Linked DNA regions of Anaeromyxobacter diazotrophicus. The protein of the gene in region 2 interacts with the protein of the main gene of each other region in a pairwise test. Links are inferred from orthologs where the notes say so. Each region holds a gene or a part of one and is shown on either strand. Other genes may lie near its edges.

What was found.
Region 1: the proteins of HWY08_RS06370 (region 2) and clpB interact in binary tests that used the Escherichia coli proteins (3 or more experiments, as listed by UniProt). The link is inferred for Anaeromyxobacter diazotrophicus from one-to-one orthologs.

Annotation. Positions count from the first base shown.
Region 1 is NZ_BJTG01000008.1:47,930-55,932, reverse strand. The notes cover bases 2,265-5,470. They hold clpB (ATP-dependent chaperone ClpB), read right to left. Parts: upstream 5,084-5,470; coding sequence 2,465-5,083; downstream 2,265-2,464. Other genes in these bases: HWY08_RS16235 (hypothetical protein), read right to left, coding at 5,222-5,470; truA (tRNA pseudouridine(38-40) synthase TruA), read left to right, coding at 2,265-2,471. In the rest of the region: HWY08_RS16255 (hypothetical protein), read left to right, coding at 1-649; HWY08_RS16250 (hypothetical protein), read left to right, coding at 1,208-1,387; more of truA, read left to right, coding at 1,725-2,264; more of HWY08_RS16235, read right to left, coding at 5,471-5,497; HWY08_RS16230 (type III polyketide synthase), read left to right, coding at 5,654-6,721; HWY08_RS16225 (isoprenylcysteine carboxylmethyltransferase family protein), read left to right, coding at 6,715-7,356; HWY08_RS16220 (acyl carrier protein), read left to right, coding at 7,353-7,616; HWY08_RS16215 (AMP-binding protein), read left to right, coding at 7,613-8,003. UniProt on the Escherichia coli protein: Part of a stress-induced multi-chaperone system, it is involved in the recovery of the cell from heat-induced damage, in cooperation with DnaK, DnaJ and GrpE. Acts before DnaK, in the processing of protein aggregates.
Region 2 is NZ_BJTG01000003.1:76,955-84,594, forward strand. Bases 1,844-4,686 are described here. They hold HWY08_RS06370 (sulfurtransferase TusA family protein), read left to right. Parts: upstream 1,844-3,072; coding sequence 3,073-3,300; downstream 3,301-4,686. Other genes in these bases: HWY08_RS21810 (roadblock/LC7 domain-containing protein), read right to left, coding at 1,844-1,939; HWY08_RS06365 (DUF4388 domain-containing protein), read right to left, coding at 1,974-2,711; HWY08_RS06375 (YeeE/YedE thiosulfate transporter family protein), read left to right, coding at 3,300-3,905; HWY08_RS06380 (YeeE/YedE thiosulfate transporter family protein), read left to right, coding at 3,917-4,630; HWY08_RS06385 (NAD(P)/FAD-dependent oxidoreductase), read left to right, coding at 4,649-4,686. Outside these bases: HWY08_RS06350 (hypothetical protein), read right to left, coding at 1-69; HWY08_RS06355 (cache domain-containing protein), read right to left, coding at 73-1,275; more of HWY08_RS21810, read right to left, coding at 1,328-1,843; more of HWY08_RS06385, read left to right, coding at 4,687-5,656; HWY08_RS06390 (hypothetical protein), read left to right, coding at 5,650-6,351; HWY08_RS06395 (alpha-ketoglutarate-dependent dioxygenase AlkB), read right to left, coding at 6,376-7,032; HWY08_RS06400 (type IV pilus twitching motility protein PilT), read right to left, coding at 7,100-7,640. UniProt on the Escherichia coli protein: Involved in thiosulfate metabolism.

The DNA.
Region 1 (8,003 bases), on a different replicon or contig from region 2:
CGTCGTCGCCACGAACAGCGTGTGCAAGATCACCTGCACCGCGCCGGACGGCACGACCTGGGACCACGAGACCTCCGGACTGCACGGGATCACCGTCTTCAAGGACCTGCGCGACCACTGGGTCTCGACCCGCTCGGTGTGGAACGAGCACGCCTACCACGTGACGAACGTGAACGAGGACGGCTCGATCCCGCAGAAGGAGCAGCCGCACTGGACGGCCTCCCTGTTCGGCGAGTCGCTCAACACCTTCCGCATGAACCCGATCGGCAACAGCGACTTCCGCGCGCCCGACCTGGCCGCGGCGGCGGCCGACGCCTCCCTCGACCCGAGCGGCTGCCCGGCCAAGGTGCGCCTCGCGGTGAAGGTGTGGAACCGCGGCGCGGTGCTGGTGACGGCGGGCGTCCCGGTCGCCTTCTACCAGGGCGGCCGCGGCGGCAAGCTGCTCGGCGTCGCGAAGACGGCGGGCGCCATCCTGCCGGCGATGAGCGAGACCGTGTCGCTCGACCTCGCCCCGCCTCCGGCGGCGCCGCTCGACGTCACCGCGGTGCTGAACGACGACGGCACGGGGCAGGGCGTCGTCGGCGAGTGCCGGACCGACAACAACGCCGTCACCGTGCCGGCGGCCTACTGCCCGGCGGCGTCGAAGTAGCGGCGAGGAGGAGCCCGGCGGGACCCCATCTCCCCTCGCCCCGCATCGCGGGGATGGGAGAGGGGCTCACGGCGACGCCTCCTCACGCTGGGGGCACCGCGGCTGAACCCCGCCGCCCCTCGCCCGCGCGCGCGTCGGCGCCCGTGCTCCGCGCCGCCCGGAAGCTCCCATGGCCGGAACGCGCCCGGGGTCCTCGCGACGCGGCTGCGGAATCTTGCACCGCGGCGCTGCGCGCCGGGGTGCTTCGGTCAGTCCTCGCCGCGGTCGAGGTCCCCGTGGGCGCGTTCCGGCGACCATGATGCCCGTGGCGGCGCTCCGCAATGGCGCCTCGTGCGCGCGCGGACTCGGGGCGGCCAGTCGGGGCGGACGCGTCGTCCGAGCGCGCGCAGGATGTGCTTCACGTCGAGGCGAGTGCTCCCTCTCCTTCTGCTCCAGCCTCGCCCGGTGTGCCAGAGGCCCTTGGGGAGTTGGCACCATCATCTTCGAGCCACGACCGTCGCTGGCCGGGCGGCTACGGCTACGGGTCGGCGGAGACGAAAGGAGGGTTACCAGGCGTTCGTGTTCTCGCAGTATGGGGACGTCGAGTCGCTGAAACGGTTCTGCGAAAGCCGTCACGAGGTGTTCGCCGCGCTGCAGGAGGTACCCGCAGAGAGGCGCGTCTACACGCCCGCGGACGGACCGAAAGAACTCCTCCTGGACGGGAAGGTCGCGCTCGAACGTGACCTCTCGAGCCGGTGATGCCCTAGCCCCCGCGGCCTCGCGTCGCACCGGCGGCCGCCCCGAGTCCGCGCGCGCACGAGGCGCCATTGCGGAGCGCCGCCACGGGCATCATGGTCGCCGGAACGCGCCCGAGGGAACCCTTCCGCGGCGAGGACTGCTCGAAGATCCGCGACGCGCAGCGGCGCGGAGCAAGGTTCCGCAGCCGCGTCGCGGGGACCCTGATGCGCGTTCCGGCCGAGCGAGCCTCGGTGCGGCGCGGAGCATGGGCGCCGACGCGCGCGCGGACGAGGGGCGGTCGGGGGTCACCCGCTCCGCCCCCAGCGGCCACGGTCGTCCCTCGTGCTACCTTCCCGCCGTGCCGGTCGTGAAGCTCATCCTCGAGTACGACGGGACCCGCTACGTGGGCTGGCAGGTGCAGCCGAACGGGCCCTCCATCCAGGCGGAGGTGGAGCGCGCGCTGGGGACGCTGCACCACGCGCCGCGGCGGGTGGTCGCGGCGGGGCGCACCGACGCCGGGGTGCACGCGCTGGGGCAGGTGGCGAGCTTCCCGGAGGCCGCGCCGCTCCCGCTCTCCGCCTACGTGAAGGGCATGAACGCGCTCCTGCCGGCCGACGTCGCCGTGCGCGCGGCCTCGGTCGAGCCGGACGGCTTCGACGCCCGGCGCAGCGCGAGGGGGAAGCGCTACCGCTACCGCATCGTGAACGGTCCGACGCGCGCCCCGCTCTCGCGGCTCCAGTCCTGGCAGGTGTTCCGGCCGCTCGACGCCGCCGCCATGGCCGCGGCCGCGGCGCCGCTCCTCGGGCGGCACGACTTCGCAGCGTTCCAGGCCGCCGACTGCGAGGCGGCCCACGCGGTGCGCGAGGTGCGGCGGCTCCAGCTCGTCTCGGCTGGCGGCGAGCTGGCGGTCGTCGTCGAGGCGACCGCTTTCGTGAAGCACATGGTGCGGAACATCGTCGGCACGCTGGTCGAGGTCGGCCTCGGCCAGCGCGAGGCCGCGTCCATCCCGGCGCTGCTGGAGGGGCGCGACCGGACGCGCGCCGGCCGCACCGCCCCGCCGCAGGGCCTGTGCCTCGAGGAGGTGTTCTACCCTCCGCTTCAGTGAACGGTGGCGACCTCGACCGGCCGCTCGCCCTTCCTGAAGTCGAGGGTCTCGCCCTTGCCCTCCTCGACCACCACGTGGTCGCCGGGCTTGAACTCGCCGCGCAGGATCTTCTGGGCCAGCGGGTCCTGCACCAGCCGCTGGATGGCGCGCTTGAGCGGCCGGGCGCCGTAGACCGGGTCGTACCCCGCGTCGGCGATGGTCTCGCGCGCGCCGTCGGTGAGCTCGAGGGTGAGCTTGCGGTCCTCGAGCAGCTTGCGGAGCCGGCCGAGCTGGATCTCGACGATGCGGCCGATGTCCTCGCGCGTCAGCGGCCGGAAGACGACGATCTCGTCCACCCGGTTCAGGAACTCGGGCCGGAACTCGCCGCGCAGGTGCTCCAGCGCCGCCTCGCGGATCTCCTGCATCTGCGAGCCGGGGCGGCCCGCCAGCCGCTGGATCTCCTCCGAGCCGATGTTGGAGGTCATGATGACCACCGCGTTGCGGAAGTCGACCGTGCGCCCCTGCCCGTCGGTGAGCCGCCCGTCGTCGAGGATCTGGAGCAGCACGTTGAAGACGTCGTGGTGCGCCTTCTCGATCTCGTCGAACAGGATCACCGCGTACGGCCGGCGGCGGACCGCCTCGGTGAGCTGGCCGCCCTCCTCGTAGCCGACGTAGCCAGGGGGCGCGCCGATGAGCCGCGACACGGCGTGCTTCTCCATGTACTCGCTCATGTCGAGCCGGATCATCGCCTGCTCGTCGTCGAACAGGAACTCGGCCAGCGCCCGCGCCGTCTCGGTCTTCCCGACGCCGGTCGGCCCGAGGAAGATGAAGCTGCCGATGGGCCGGTGAGGATCCTGCAGGCCCGAGCGCGCCCGGCGCACCGCCGCCGAGACCGCCCGCACCGCCTCCTCCTGGCCCACCACGCGCTTCGCCAGCCGCGCCTCCATCTCGAGCAGCTTCTCGACCTCGCCCTCGATGAGCTTCGAGACCGGGATGCCGGTCCACTTCGAGACCACCTCGGCGATCTCCTCCGGCGTCACCTCCTCCTTCAGCATGGCGCCGCCCTTCTGCAGCTCGGCGAGGCGCTGCTGCTGCACTTCGATCTTGCGCTGCAGCTCGGGGAGCCGGCCGAACTTGATCTCGGCCGCCTTGTTGAAGTCGGCCGCGCGCTCGGCCGCGGCCTGCTCGCCCTTGAGCTGGTCGATCTCGCCCTTGGCGGCGGCCACCTCCTGGATCGCCTTCTTCTCGTTGTCCCAGCGCGCCTTCAGCGTCGCGAACTGCTCGTTGAGGGCGGCGAGCTCCTTGTCCACCTGGGCGAGCCGCGCCTGCGAGGCCTCGTCCCGCTCCTTGCGCAGCCCCTGCTTCTCGATCTCGAGCTGCCCGATGCGGCGGCGCACCTCGTCCACCTCGGTCGGCATCGAGTCGATCTCGATGCGCAGCCGGCTCGCCGCCTCGTCGATGAGGTCGATCGCCTTGTCCGGCAGGAAGCGGTCGGTGATGTAGCGGTGGCTGAGGCGGGCGGCCTCGACCAGCGCCGCGTCCTGGATGCGCACCTTGTGGTGCAGCTCGTAGCGGTCCTTGAGGCCGCGCAGGATGGAGATGGTGTCCTGCACGGTGGGCTCGCCGACGAAGACCGGCTGGAAGCGGCGCTCCAGCGCCGGGTCCTTCTCGATGTGCTTGCGGTACTCGTTCACGGTGGTGGCGCCGATGGCGTGCAGCTCGCCCCGCGCCAGCGCCGGCTTCAGCATGTTGCCGGCGTCCATCGCCCCCTCGGCCGCGCCCGCGCCGACGATGGTGTGCATCTCGTCGATGAAGAGGACGATCTGGCCCTCGGACGAGGTCACCTCCTTGAGCACGCTCTTCAGCCGCTCCTCGAACTCGCCGCGGAACTTGGTGCCGGCCACCATCGAGGCGAGGTCCAGGCTGAGGAGGCGCTTCCCCTTCAGGCCCTCCGGCACGTCGCCGTCCACGATGCGCCGCGCCAGACCCTCGACGATGGCGGTCTTGCCGACGCCCGGGTCGCCCACCAGCACCGGGTTGTTCTTGGTGCGGCGGGAGAGGATCTGGATGACCCGGCGGATCTCGTCGTCGCGGCCCACCACCGGGTCGAGCTTGCCGTCGCGCGCGAGCTGGGTGAGGTCCTTCGCGTACTTCTCCAGCGCGCGGTACTGGCTCTCCGCCTCCGGCGAGGTGACCTTGGCGCCGCCCCGGATGCCCTTCACCGCGTCTCGGATGCGGTCGGGGGTCGCGCCGGCCGCGCGCAGCGCCTCGCCCGCGGCGCCGCGCTCCTCGGAGGCGGCCCAGAGCAGGTGCTCGGTCGAGACGTACTCGTCCTTGAGCTTCTTCGCCGCGTCCTCGGCCTTGTCGAGGAGCTTGAGGAGCCGGTTGGCGGTGTAGGGCTCGGCGCCCTCGACCTTCGGCACGGTGCGCAGCTCGTCCTCGAGCCGCGAGGCGACGCGCGCCGGGTCGGCGCCGATCTTCTCCAGCACCGGACGGGCGATGCCGTCCTCTTGCTCGAGGAGCGCCAGGAGGAGGTGCTCGACGTCGACCGCCTGGTGGTCGCGCCGGCGGGCCTGGGCGGCCGCGCCCTGCAAGGCCTCCTGGGCCTTGGTGGTCAGTCTCTCGGGTCGCATGCGCGCAACGTAAGGGCGGGGAGGGGTTTGGCAAGCGGGCGGGCGGAGCGCACACCCCCCCGCCCGCGCCGGGAGGCGGCGCGGCGTCGAGGCGCCCGCGCTGGCGAAGGGCGGGGGCGCTGCGCCCTGTCGCCCGCGCTACGGCGCGTGCTGCGGCGCGGCCTCGGCGTGGTCCGAGCGGAGCGCCGAGAGCGCGTGCGAGGCGTCGCAGGCCGCCACGAAGAAGGCGGCGCGGGCGTGCTCGTGCGAGCCGGTCACCTCGAACGAGGCGTGGGGCTCGACCTCGATGGCGAAGTCGAGGTGCTCGTCCTCGAGGATGGCCTTCATCCGGCGTGCGTCGTGGAGGCTCGGCGCCAGGCCGACGCACGCTACCTCTTCCCCTTCGGGCACCAGCTCGTCGTATGCGATGCGCATGGCGGCGATGGTGACGAATCCGCTTACACCCTGCGAGTAGCCCGCGCGGGGACACCCGTCGGCAGGAGCACCCGGAGCACGCGGCCGACCCAGCCCGGCCCTTGATATCCCTCGCGATCCCCAGCATGAGAGCCCTTTTCGCCCTCCGGAGTGCCCGTGCATCACGATGCCGCACCTCGCCTGACGGCCGTCGGCCGCGCCCTCCCGCGGCACCACCTCGACCAGGAGGAGCTCATCCAGGCGCTGCGCGGGCTCTGGGCCGAGAAGCACTTCAACGTCGAGCGGCTCGAGGACCTGCACCGGGCGGTGCAGGTGTCCGGCCGCTACCTGGCCTTGCCGCTCGAGGCGTACGCCTCCCTCGACTCCTTCCGGAAGTGCAACGACGCGTTCGTCGAGGTGGCGCAGGAGCTCGGGGCGGAGGCGATCCAGCAGGCGCTCGCCCGCGCCGGCCTCCGGCCGCGCGACGTGGACCACGTCTTCTTCGTCACCGTCACCGGGGTCGCCACCCCCTCCATCGACGCGCGCCTCGTCAACCGGCTCGGGCTGAAGCCGTCGGTGAAGCGCACGCCCATCTTCGGCCTGGGCTGCCTGGCGGGCGCGGCCGGCACCGCCCGCGCCGCCGACTACCTGCGCGCCTTCCCGGGCGAGGTGGCGCTGCTCCTGTCGGTCGAGCTCTGCTCGCTCACGCTGCAGCGGCAGGACCTCTCGGTGGCGAACATCATCGCCTCCGGGCTCTTCGGCGACGGCGCCGCGGCGCTCGCGCTCACCGGCGGGGACCGCGGCGCCGCGGGCCCGCGCGTCCTCGCCACCCGCTCCGTCTTCTACCCCGACACCGAGCGCGTCATGGGGTGGGACGTGGTCGACACCGGGTTCAAGCTCGTGCTCTCCGCCGGCGCGCCCGACGTCATCCGCGAGCACCTCGGCGGCGACGTGGACGCCTTCCTGGCCGAGCACCACCTCACCCGCCGCGACGTGCGGCACTGGGTGGCGCACACCGGCGGGCCCAAGATCCTGCAGGCGATGGAGACCTCGCTGGCGCTGCCGGAGGGCGCCCTGGCGCGGTCGTGGCGCTCCCTGCGCGACATCGGCAACCTCTCCTCCGCCTCGGTGCTGTTCGTGCTGGGCGACCTGCTCGAGTCGGGCGAGGCGCGGCCGGGGGACCTCGGGGTGATGGCCGCCATGGGGCCGGGCTTCTGCGCCGAGCTGGTGCTCCTGCGATGGTGAGCCCGCGCGCCGCCTACCTCGCCCTGGTGGCGCTCTTCGCCGCCGAGCGCGCGGTCGAGCTCGCCCTGTCGCGGCGGCACGCGCGGGCGCTCCGGGCGCGCGGCGCGGTGGAGCACGGCGCGGGCCACTACCCGGCCATGGTCCTCCTGCACGGCGCCTTCCTGGCCGCCTGCGCCGCCGGCGCGCTCCTCCGCCCGGCGCCGCCCCGCTGGGCGCTCCTCGCCGCGGCCGCCGCCCTCGCCGCGCAGGCGCTGCGCTGGTGGGCCATCGCGGCGCTGGGCGAGCGCTGGACGACCCGGGTGCTGGTGCTGCCCGGCGCGCCGCCGGTGACGGGCGGACCGTACCGCTTCGTGCGCCACCCGAACTACCTCGCGGTGGCGGTGGAGCTCGCCGCGCTGCCGCTCGCCTGGGGGCTCGCCGGCGTCGCGCTGCTCTTCTCGGTGGCCAACGCCGCGGTGCTGGCGGCGCGCGTGCGCGCCGAGGAGCGCGCGCTCGGGCCCGTCTGGCGGCGCGCGTTCGAGGCGCGGGGGCGGTTCCTCCCCGGGTCGCCGCGCGCCCGGTTCATCCCCGGCGCTCCCCATGATCGCAGGGCGGGGGCTCGTCCCCCGCCGCCGATGCCCCGGGGGACGCCGTGACGCCTCGCGAGGCGGCCGTCGCGGCCGAGATCCGCCGGCTGGCGCGCGAGGAGCTCGGCCTCGAGCAGGCGGTGGAGGACGGCGAGGAGCTGGCCGGCCGGCTCGACTCGCTGGCCCTCCTCTCGCTGGTGGTGGCGGTGGAGGACCACTTCCGCGTCCGCGTGGGCGAGGAGGACGCGGCCGGTCTCCGCACCCTGGCCGACCTGGCCCGCTTCGTCGCCGCGCGCGCCGAGGGGCGCTCGGCCGAGGCCTCGCCGTGATCCTCTCCGGCGGCCCACCGCCGGCGCCTGCGGCCCCCGACCTGGTGGCGCTGCTCGCCCGCGCCGCGCGCCACCCGAGCGGCGTCACCTTCCTCGACCTGCGCGAGCGCGCGACGGCGCTCGGCTGGGGGGAGGTCCACGCCCGCGCCCGCCGCGCCGCGGCCGCGCTCGCCGCGCGCGGGATCGCGCCGGGCGACCGGGTCGCGCTGGTGCTCCGCACCGAGCCCGCTTTCCTCGACGCCTTCTTCGGCGCGCTGCTCGCCGGGGCGGTGCCGGTGCCGCTCTACCCGCCGGTGCGCCTGGGGCGCATGGACGAGTACCTCGCCGCGACGGCGCGCATGGTGAGCGTCTCGGGGGCGCGCCTCCTCGTCGCCGGCGGCGCGGTGC
Region 2 (7,640 bases):
GGACTCCTTGAGGTTCTTCTCGCGGATGATCTGCTCGACCTTCAGCTTCGCGTCATAGAGCTGGCCCATGGCTCACTTCCCCCCCCGGCCCGTGGTGCCCGTGGCCTTGTGTGCCTGCCCGATGAGCTCGACGAACAGCTGCCGGAACTGCTCGAACAGCGTCTCGAAGGCGCCGATCTCGTCGTCGGCCGACGGCACGATCTCGAGGTCGAACTCGCCGCCCACCACCCGCGTCGCCACCTGGATCATGTGCTGGAGCCGCTTGACGATGAGCACCTGGAAGACGAGGACGAAGAGGACGGCCAGGAGGACCATGAGGGCCGCCACCCCGAGCACCGCCTGGCGCTGCCCGGAGCGCATCTCGTCGTAGACCGCGGTGATGTCGCGGAGGACGAAGACCGCGCCCACCTTGGCGCCGGACACGTCGTGGATCGGGAACACGCCCCGGGCCAGCGTCTTGCCGCCCCTCGACAGGATCTCGAGCGGCACGCCCTCGTCCGGGAGGTCGGCGATCTTGCCGTTGTACTGGAAGATCTCGTTGTCGTCGGAGGTGTTGTCGGCGAGGAGGAGGTCGGGCATGTCGGCCCAGTTGTTGCGCTGGCCCGCCGTCGCCCGCAGGGTGGCCCACTTCTTCTCGTCCATCCGGCCCTTCGAGAGCAGGAGGCCGTAGTCGTCGCCGCTCACCTTCTTGATCTGGCCGAGGAAGCCGCCGATCTCCTTGCCGAGCTCGAGGTAGCCGATGGGGCGGCCGCCCTCCTCCACCGGCACCAGCACGCGCAGCACCATCCCGGTGAACCCGAGGTCGAGACCCGTCACCATGCGGCGCTCGCGGGCGACCCGCGCCAGCGTGACGCGCTCCACGAAGTCGCCGTGCATGTCGGGCGTGCCGACGCGGAGGACGTTGCGCAGGCCCTTGGCGTTCATGTCGCCGGCCTGCTCGGGCTCCCAGTAGTTCCAGTGCGTGATGCCGAAGCGGCCGCGCCAGTCGCGGTAGAGCGGCTGCGACAGCGTGAGCAGGCGCGCCGGATCGCGCGAGATCATCCCGGCCCGCACCTCCGGGTCGCGGGTCAGGGCGGAGATCGAGGCGGACATGAGCTCGGTGCTCGTCCGCTCGACCTCGGAGAACGCCACCGCGGCGCTCCGGATCGAGTCCTTGGTCAGGCGCTCGGCGTTCTGGTCGTAGATGCGGTTGAAGTACAGCACCAGCCCGATGGCGCCGAGGCTGAGCCCTCCGATGATCAGGAGGAGGATCTTGAATCTGATGGTCTTGATCATGCGTTCTCCGAAGCGGGGTGGAGCTCCTCTGGGTCAACGGCTGGGCTGGGCGTCAGGGCATCCCTTCCCACCAGCGCAGCCCGGAGGCCGAGGTGGTGGTCTCGTCCTGCTTGGCCTGCGGCTCGGCCGCGCTCGTCGCGGGCGCGGCGGCGCCGCCGGGGCGGGCCGCGGCGCCTCCCTCGGCCAGCCGGCGGCGCAGCTCGTCGAGCCCCTTGGTCGGGGCCGCGACGCGCCGCTTCGCTCCGGGAGCCGCCGCCTCCGGCGCGGGCGCGCTCGCGACCGGCGCCGGCGCAGCCGCCGGCGCGGGGGCGGGCGCGGCCGGGGTGGCCTGCCGGAGCTTGTCGAGCTTGGCGACCGCGGCGCCGAGCGACAGCGTCAGGAACTGCACGTTCGTCGTCTTGGTGCAGAGCACCGCCAGCATCGAGCCGCCGAACGGCTTCGCGAGGAGCCGCGCCTCCTTGAAGCGCACGTCGAGCAGCTCGGCCGTGTCGCTCGTCACCTCCAGGCCGACGGCGCCGTCCGCCAGCGCCCGGGCGGCGTCCTGGAGGGCCGCCACGTCGAAGAGGGGCGGGAAGACGTGGGCCGTGAGCTGGCCGTCGGGATCGCACACCAGGCTGCCGACCACGCCCGGGACCGAGTTGAGCTGCGAGAGGACCGTCTGCATGGGTGACCTCGGGATCGAGCGCCGCGGAGCGCGATCAGTGACCGGACGCGAGCAGCTTGAGGACCTCGGCCTCGACGGCGCCGAGCTCGCTCGTGCCCTCGGCGGTGACGCCCAGGTAGTGGTTCTTGCCGGCGAGCAGGAGCAGGTGCTGCCCCTTGCCGTGCAGCGCCATCGAGCGGATGTCGCCGGCGCCGAGGCTGGCGCCGAGCCGCGAGCCCATGAGCGCGAGGTAGGCCGCGCGGCCGGCGAGGGTGGCGCCCTCGAAGCTGCCGTCCTCGACGCAGGCGCCGTCCTTGCCGAGCAGCACGGCGTAGCTCACGCCGGCCGCGCCCTTCACGCGCTCGACCACGGTGGCGGCCGCCGTCCTGGCCGGCGCGGGCGCGGCCGCGGCCGCGGCCGGCGCGACGGGCGCGGGCGCCGCCGGACGCCCGGCGCGGCGCTCGTCCATGAGGCGGTGCGCCTCCATCAGGATGAACGTCGTGCTCTTCTCGACCGAGTGGCTGGTGGTGGAGACGTTGGGCTCGAGGCTGAAGTGGCCCGACCGCCACTCCATGATGTCGTAGAACGCCTCCTCGCCGAGCTTGCCGCCCTGCTCGGCGTGGATGACCTTCCCCTCGCGGAAGAAGATCCGGCCGGTGCGATCGCCCTGCTGAACGGTGATGCAGCCCGAGAACCCGTTGTTCCCGTTGAGCTGGATGACGTCGGACAGCTCCAGCCCGGTCACGTCCCCTCGAAAGCCCTGGGGCTCGCCTGCCGACTCGATTGGCATCATGGTGCCTTTTCCTGGTGCGGGGAGCCGGGACGCATTGAAGCGAGCGGTCCCTTGGGGACGGTACGTTCGCACCACCGGAGCGGCCGCGCAAGGCGCAATAGAGCGCGCCTGGATTGAAAACTATTGCGATAGCGGATGGTTCCGGCGAACACGCACATTGAGGTGCGCGCGGGTGGTTCTTTGTGCGCCTCCGCGAACTGACGTTTACTGTCTGTCGATGTGAGCGACGCCCCCACGTGCCGATCGTCGCCGGTCACTCACCGTGAATACGTGTCCCTTGGTCGCGGTGGGTGTCGTTGACTTCGGATCCGGCACCCAGCAAACTCGCCCCGACTCGATCGACGCACGCGAGGTGCACACCATGGCGGAGAAGACGCTCGATTGCCTCGGCGAAGCCTGCCCCGTCCCGCTCATCCGGACGCAGCGCGCGCTGGCGGACCTGGCGGTGGGCGACGTGCTGGTGGTGCAGATCGACCACTCCTGCGCGATGAAGAACATCCCGGAGTGGGCCGAGAAGAGCGGCCACGACTACGAGATCCAGGAAGTGGACGACGGGCAGTGGGAGATCGCCATCGAGAAGGCGAGCTGATGGCGCCCCCCGCGGAAGGCCAGGCCGGCGGCGCGTTTCCCCACGCCGTGACCGCCGCAGCGCCGCCGCTCCGGTGGCGCGATCGCGAGACCTACAAGACCCTCTTCGTCCACCCGTGGACCTACACGGCCGGGGCGGTGATCCTGGCGCTGCTCAACATCGCGCTGCTCGCCGCCACCGGGAAGGCCTGGGGCGTCACCACCTCGCTCGCCTACTGGGGGAGCTGGGCCTGGGAGGCGCTCGGGGGCGATCCGCACCGGTGGGCGTACTTCGCGGAGGTGAAGCCGGCCTTCAACGCGCCGGGGTTCAACCTGCTCAAGGACGCCGGCTCCCTCACCAACCTCGGCATCGTCGCCGGGGCGCTGCTCTCCGTCCTGCTCGCCGGGCAGTTCCGGGTGAAGCGCCTCAAGTCGCGGCGGCAGATCGCGGCGGCCGTCCTCGGCGGGCTGGTGATGGGCCTCGGGGCGCGCATCGCGTTCGGCTGCAACATCGGCGACCTGTTCACGGCGGTGCCCTCGATGTCGCTTCACGGCTGGGTGTTCATGGTCTCCATCTTCCTCGGCGCCATGGCCGGCTCGAAGCTCCTCATCAAGTACTTCATCTGACGGAGCGCTCCATGACCGTGGCCGCAGAGCTGCGCAGCGATGACGTCCGCCGCCCTCTCCGGGCTCCCTCGCCGCGGAAGGAGCGGGCGAGCCAGCTGCCCTACGCGGTGGCCCTCGTTGCCGCCGTGGTGGCGGTGGGCTACTGGCTGGGCGGCCCGGCCGGCTCGCCGAGGTCGGGCTTCGTGTGGGCCATCGGGATCGCGCTGGGGCTCACGCTGCAGCGCTCGAGGTTCTGCTTCACCGCCTCCATGCGCGACCCGGTGCTGACCGGCAGCACCAGCCTCACCAAGGCCGTCGTCGCCGGTTTGGCGGTGGGGACGGTCGGCTTCGCGGCCCTGCAGCTCGGGGCCTACTTCAAGGCGGGGCAGCTCGCCGACGCGATGAAGCTCGCCGGCCTCGAGCCGGTCGGGCTGCACACCGTGGTGGGCGGCGTCCTCTTCGGGATCGGCGCGGTGATCGCGGGCGGCTGCGCCTCCGGGACGTTGATGCGCATGGGCGAGGGCTTCCTCCAGCAGTGGCTGGTGTTCCCGTTCTTCGTCCTCGGCTCGGCGCTCGGCGCCGCGACCTGGCCGTTCTGGAAGACCGCCCTCCGCGTGGACGCGAAGGGCGGCGTCTACCTGCCCGCGGCGCTCGGCGGGTTCGTGCCGGCGCTGGTGGTGCAGTTCGGGCTGCTGCTCGGGGTGTGGCTCCTGGCCGACTGGTGGGGACGGCGGAGCGCCAGGTGAAGCTGGGGTAAGGACGCCATGGCGCTCGAGAAGGAACGGCAGGATTACGAGGTGGTGGTCGTCGGCGGAGGCCCGGCCGGGCTGACCGCCGCGCTCTACGCGGCCCGCGCCCGGCGCAAGACGCTGCTCCTGGAGAAGGGCCTGCTCGGCGGGCTCGCCACCTCCACCAGCGAGGTCTGCAACTATCCGGGGTTCCCGGAGGACATCAGCGGGCTCGAGCTGATGAAGCGGTTCGAGGCCCAGGCGCGGCGCTTCGGGGTGGAGATCAAGAACGCGCCGGTGAAGAAGCTCAACCTGGCCGGCGCGGACAAGGTCGTCGAGACCTTCCGCACCGCGTACCACGCGCGGGCGGTCGTGCTCGCCACCGGCGGCAAGCCGCGCCTGCTGGGCGTCCCGGGCGAGGAGGCGTTCCTCTACGACAAGGGGATCTCCTTCTGCGCCACCTGCGACGCCGCCCAGTGCACCGGCAAGACCGTGCTGGTGGTCGGCTCGGGCGACGCGGCCCTGGAGGAGGGGAGCTTCCTCACCCGCTACGCGCGCAAGGTGATCGTCTCCGTCCGGCACGAGGAGGGGCGCGTCCGGGCTCAGCCCGCCGCGCGCGAGGAGGCGCTCGGGAACCCGAAGATGGAGTTCCGCTGGAACACCGTCGTGGACCACTTCGAGGGCGACGGGCGGCTCGAGACCGCCGTGCTCCGGGACACGCGCAACGGGGCGCTCGTGCCGCTCGCCGTGGACCGCTGCTTCTACTTCATCGGCCACCTGCCGGCGACCGCCCTCTTCGCCGGGCAGGTGGCGCTCTCCGAGCAAGGGTACGTCCGCACCGACGCGCGGATGCGGACGAGCCTGGAGGGGGTCTTCGCCGCCGGCGACGTCCGCGACACGAGCCTGCGGCAGATCGCGACCGCGGTGGGCGACGGCGCCGTCGCCGGCTCGGAAGCCCAGCGCTACCTCACCGACCGTGATAGCCTCCCGGCGCGCGCTGCTCCGCTACCCCGCGCGTCTCTCGAGGAGGAACTGCCATGCTGACGTACCTCGCCGCCGGCCTCGCGCTGGCCGTCGCCGCGGGCGGTGACGCCCCGTCCGTCCAGCTCGGCAAGGCCGCGGCCGCCGCGCGGGCCGCCCGGGCCGAGGGCGACCTGTGCGTCGCCGCCTGCCCGCCCATGCCCGCCGCGCCCACCTCCGACTGGCTCCGCTCGCCGGAGGGGCGCAAGGTCAACGCCTGCCCGATGAGCTGCCGGATGGACCTCGCGGCGTCGGCGCTCTTCCGCAGCCTCGCCGACCTGGCGACGAGCCCGAAGCCGGACCCCGAGGCGCCGGTCATCAAGGCGGCCGGGAAGGACGGCCCGGAGCTCCTGAAGCGCCTGCGGCTCGCGCTGCGCGAGGCGGAGGGCCAGCGGCTCGGGCCGCTCTGCGCCAGGGCCCGCGCCTCCGTGCGCCCTCCCGACGAGGTGGTCTTCGTCGAGTGCACGGGACGCGCCGCCCCCGCGACGGCGGGTGAGGGGCTCACGCCCCCGGACGCAGGCCGCGCCCCGCGCTGCGCCGCCGCCTTCGCGGAGCGCGAGCTCGCGTGGCTGAAGCGCTGCGGCAGCGCCGAGGCGAGGACCGACCTCGACGCGTGCGTCGAGCAGGCGGTCGCCGCGCGCCGGGTGTCGGCCGCCGCCGCCCGGGAGAAGTGCGAGAACGACGCGGTGGAGCGGCTCGCCGCGCACGGCCACTCCTAGGCGAGGCCGTCCCGGGCCGCGCCGTCACCGGGGGGCGGGCGGCGCGGTCCGCTTCCCGGCGTAGGCGCGCGGGTCGAGCGCGTAGCGGAAGGCGATGCTGATGCGCGGCCCGGCGCGCGCGACCTTGGGCACCGCGTGGTCCCAGGCGCGGTGCGTGGCGCCGCCGGTGACGAGCAGGTCGCCGCGCCCGAGGTACAACGCGCGCGAGCGGCCGCCGCCCTTCGGTCGGAGCAGGAACTTGCGCGGCTCTCCCAGCGAGACGAGCGGGATGATCGGCTCGGCGACCTCCGCCCGGATCCGGTCGCCGTGCCAGGCGACGCTGTCCTGGCCGTCGCGGTAGAGGTTGAAGCCCGCCGAGTCGAACGTGACGCCGTAGCGCGCCCCGAGGCAGCGGCGCATCGCCTCCACCAGCGCGGGCTCGAGCGGCCGGCCCGAGGCGAGGCTCCAGGGCGAGGTGAGGCGGGGCTCCCGGACGCGGCGGTCGTACATCCAGCGCGTCCGCTCGCCCCAGGAGCGCGCCGCCAGCACCTCGGCGAAGAGGCGATCCGACCCGCTCACCCAGCCCGGCAGGTAGTCGAGCCAGCTCGCCTCGTCGAGCTGGAGGCGGACGAGGCCGCCGAAGCCGGGGTCGAACGCCGGCGCGGCGGCGTCGAAGAGCGTGGGCTGGAAGGGGAGCTCCACCGCCCTCCCATAACGGCGCGCGCGCCACGCCGGCGCGGGCGGGCCGGCGGCCGGGCGCTCCCCCGCGTCACGCCAGCGGGAACCCCGCCCGCTCGAGCAGCCCCTTCAGCTCGGCCTTGGCGACCGCCTTGCGGTACGCCTCGGCCGGCTCGACCACCTTGCGCTTCACGAGGTCGAGCAGGCCGTCGTTGAGGGTGGCCATCCCCTGGCCACGCCCCGTCTGCATGACCGAGGCGATCTGGAAGGTCTTCCCCTCGCGGATGAGGTTCGACACGCTCGGCGGGCAGAGCAGGATCTCCTGCGCGGCCGCGCGGCCCCCACCGATCTTCTTGCAGAGCGTCTGCGAGATGACGCCCTTGAGCGACTCGGACAGCATCATCCGGATCTGCTCCTGCCGGTCGGCGGGGAACTGGTCGATGATCCGGTCGACGGTGGAGGGGGCGGTGTTGGTGTGCAGGGTGCCGAAGACGAGGTGCCCGGTCTCGGCGGTCTCGATGGCGATGGCGATGGTCTCGAGGTCGCGCAGCTCGCCCACCAGGATGATGTCGGGATCCTCCCGCAGCGCCGCGCGCAGCGCGCGCTTGAACGACTGCGTGTGCGTCCCCACC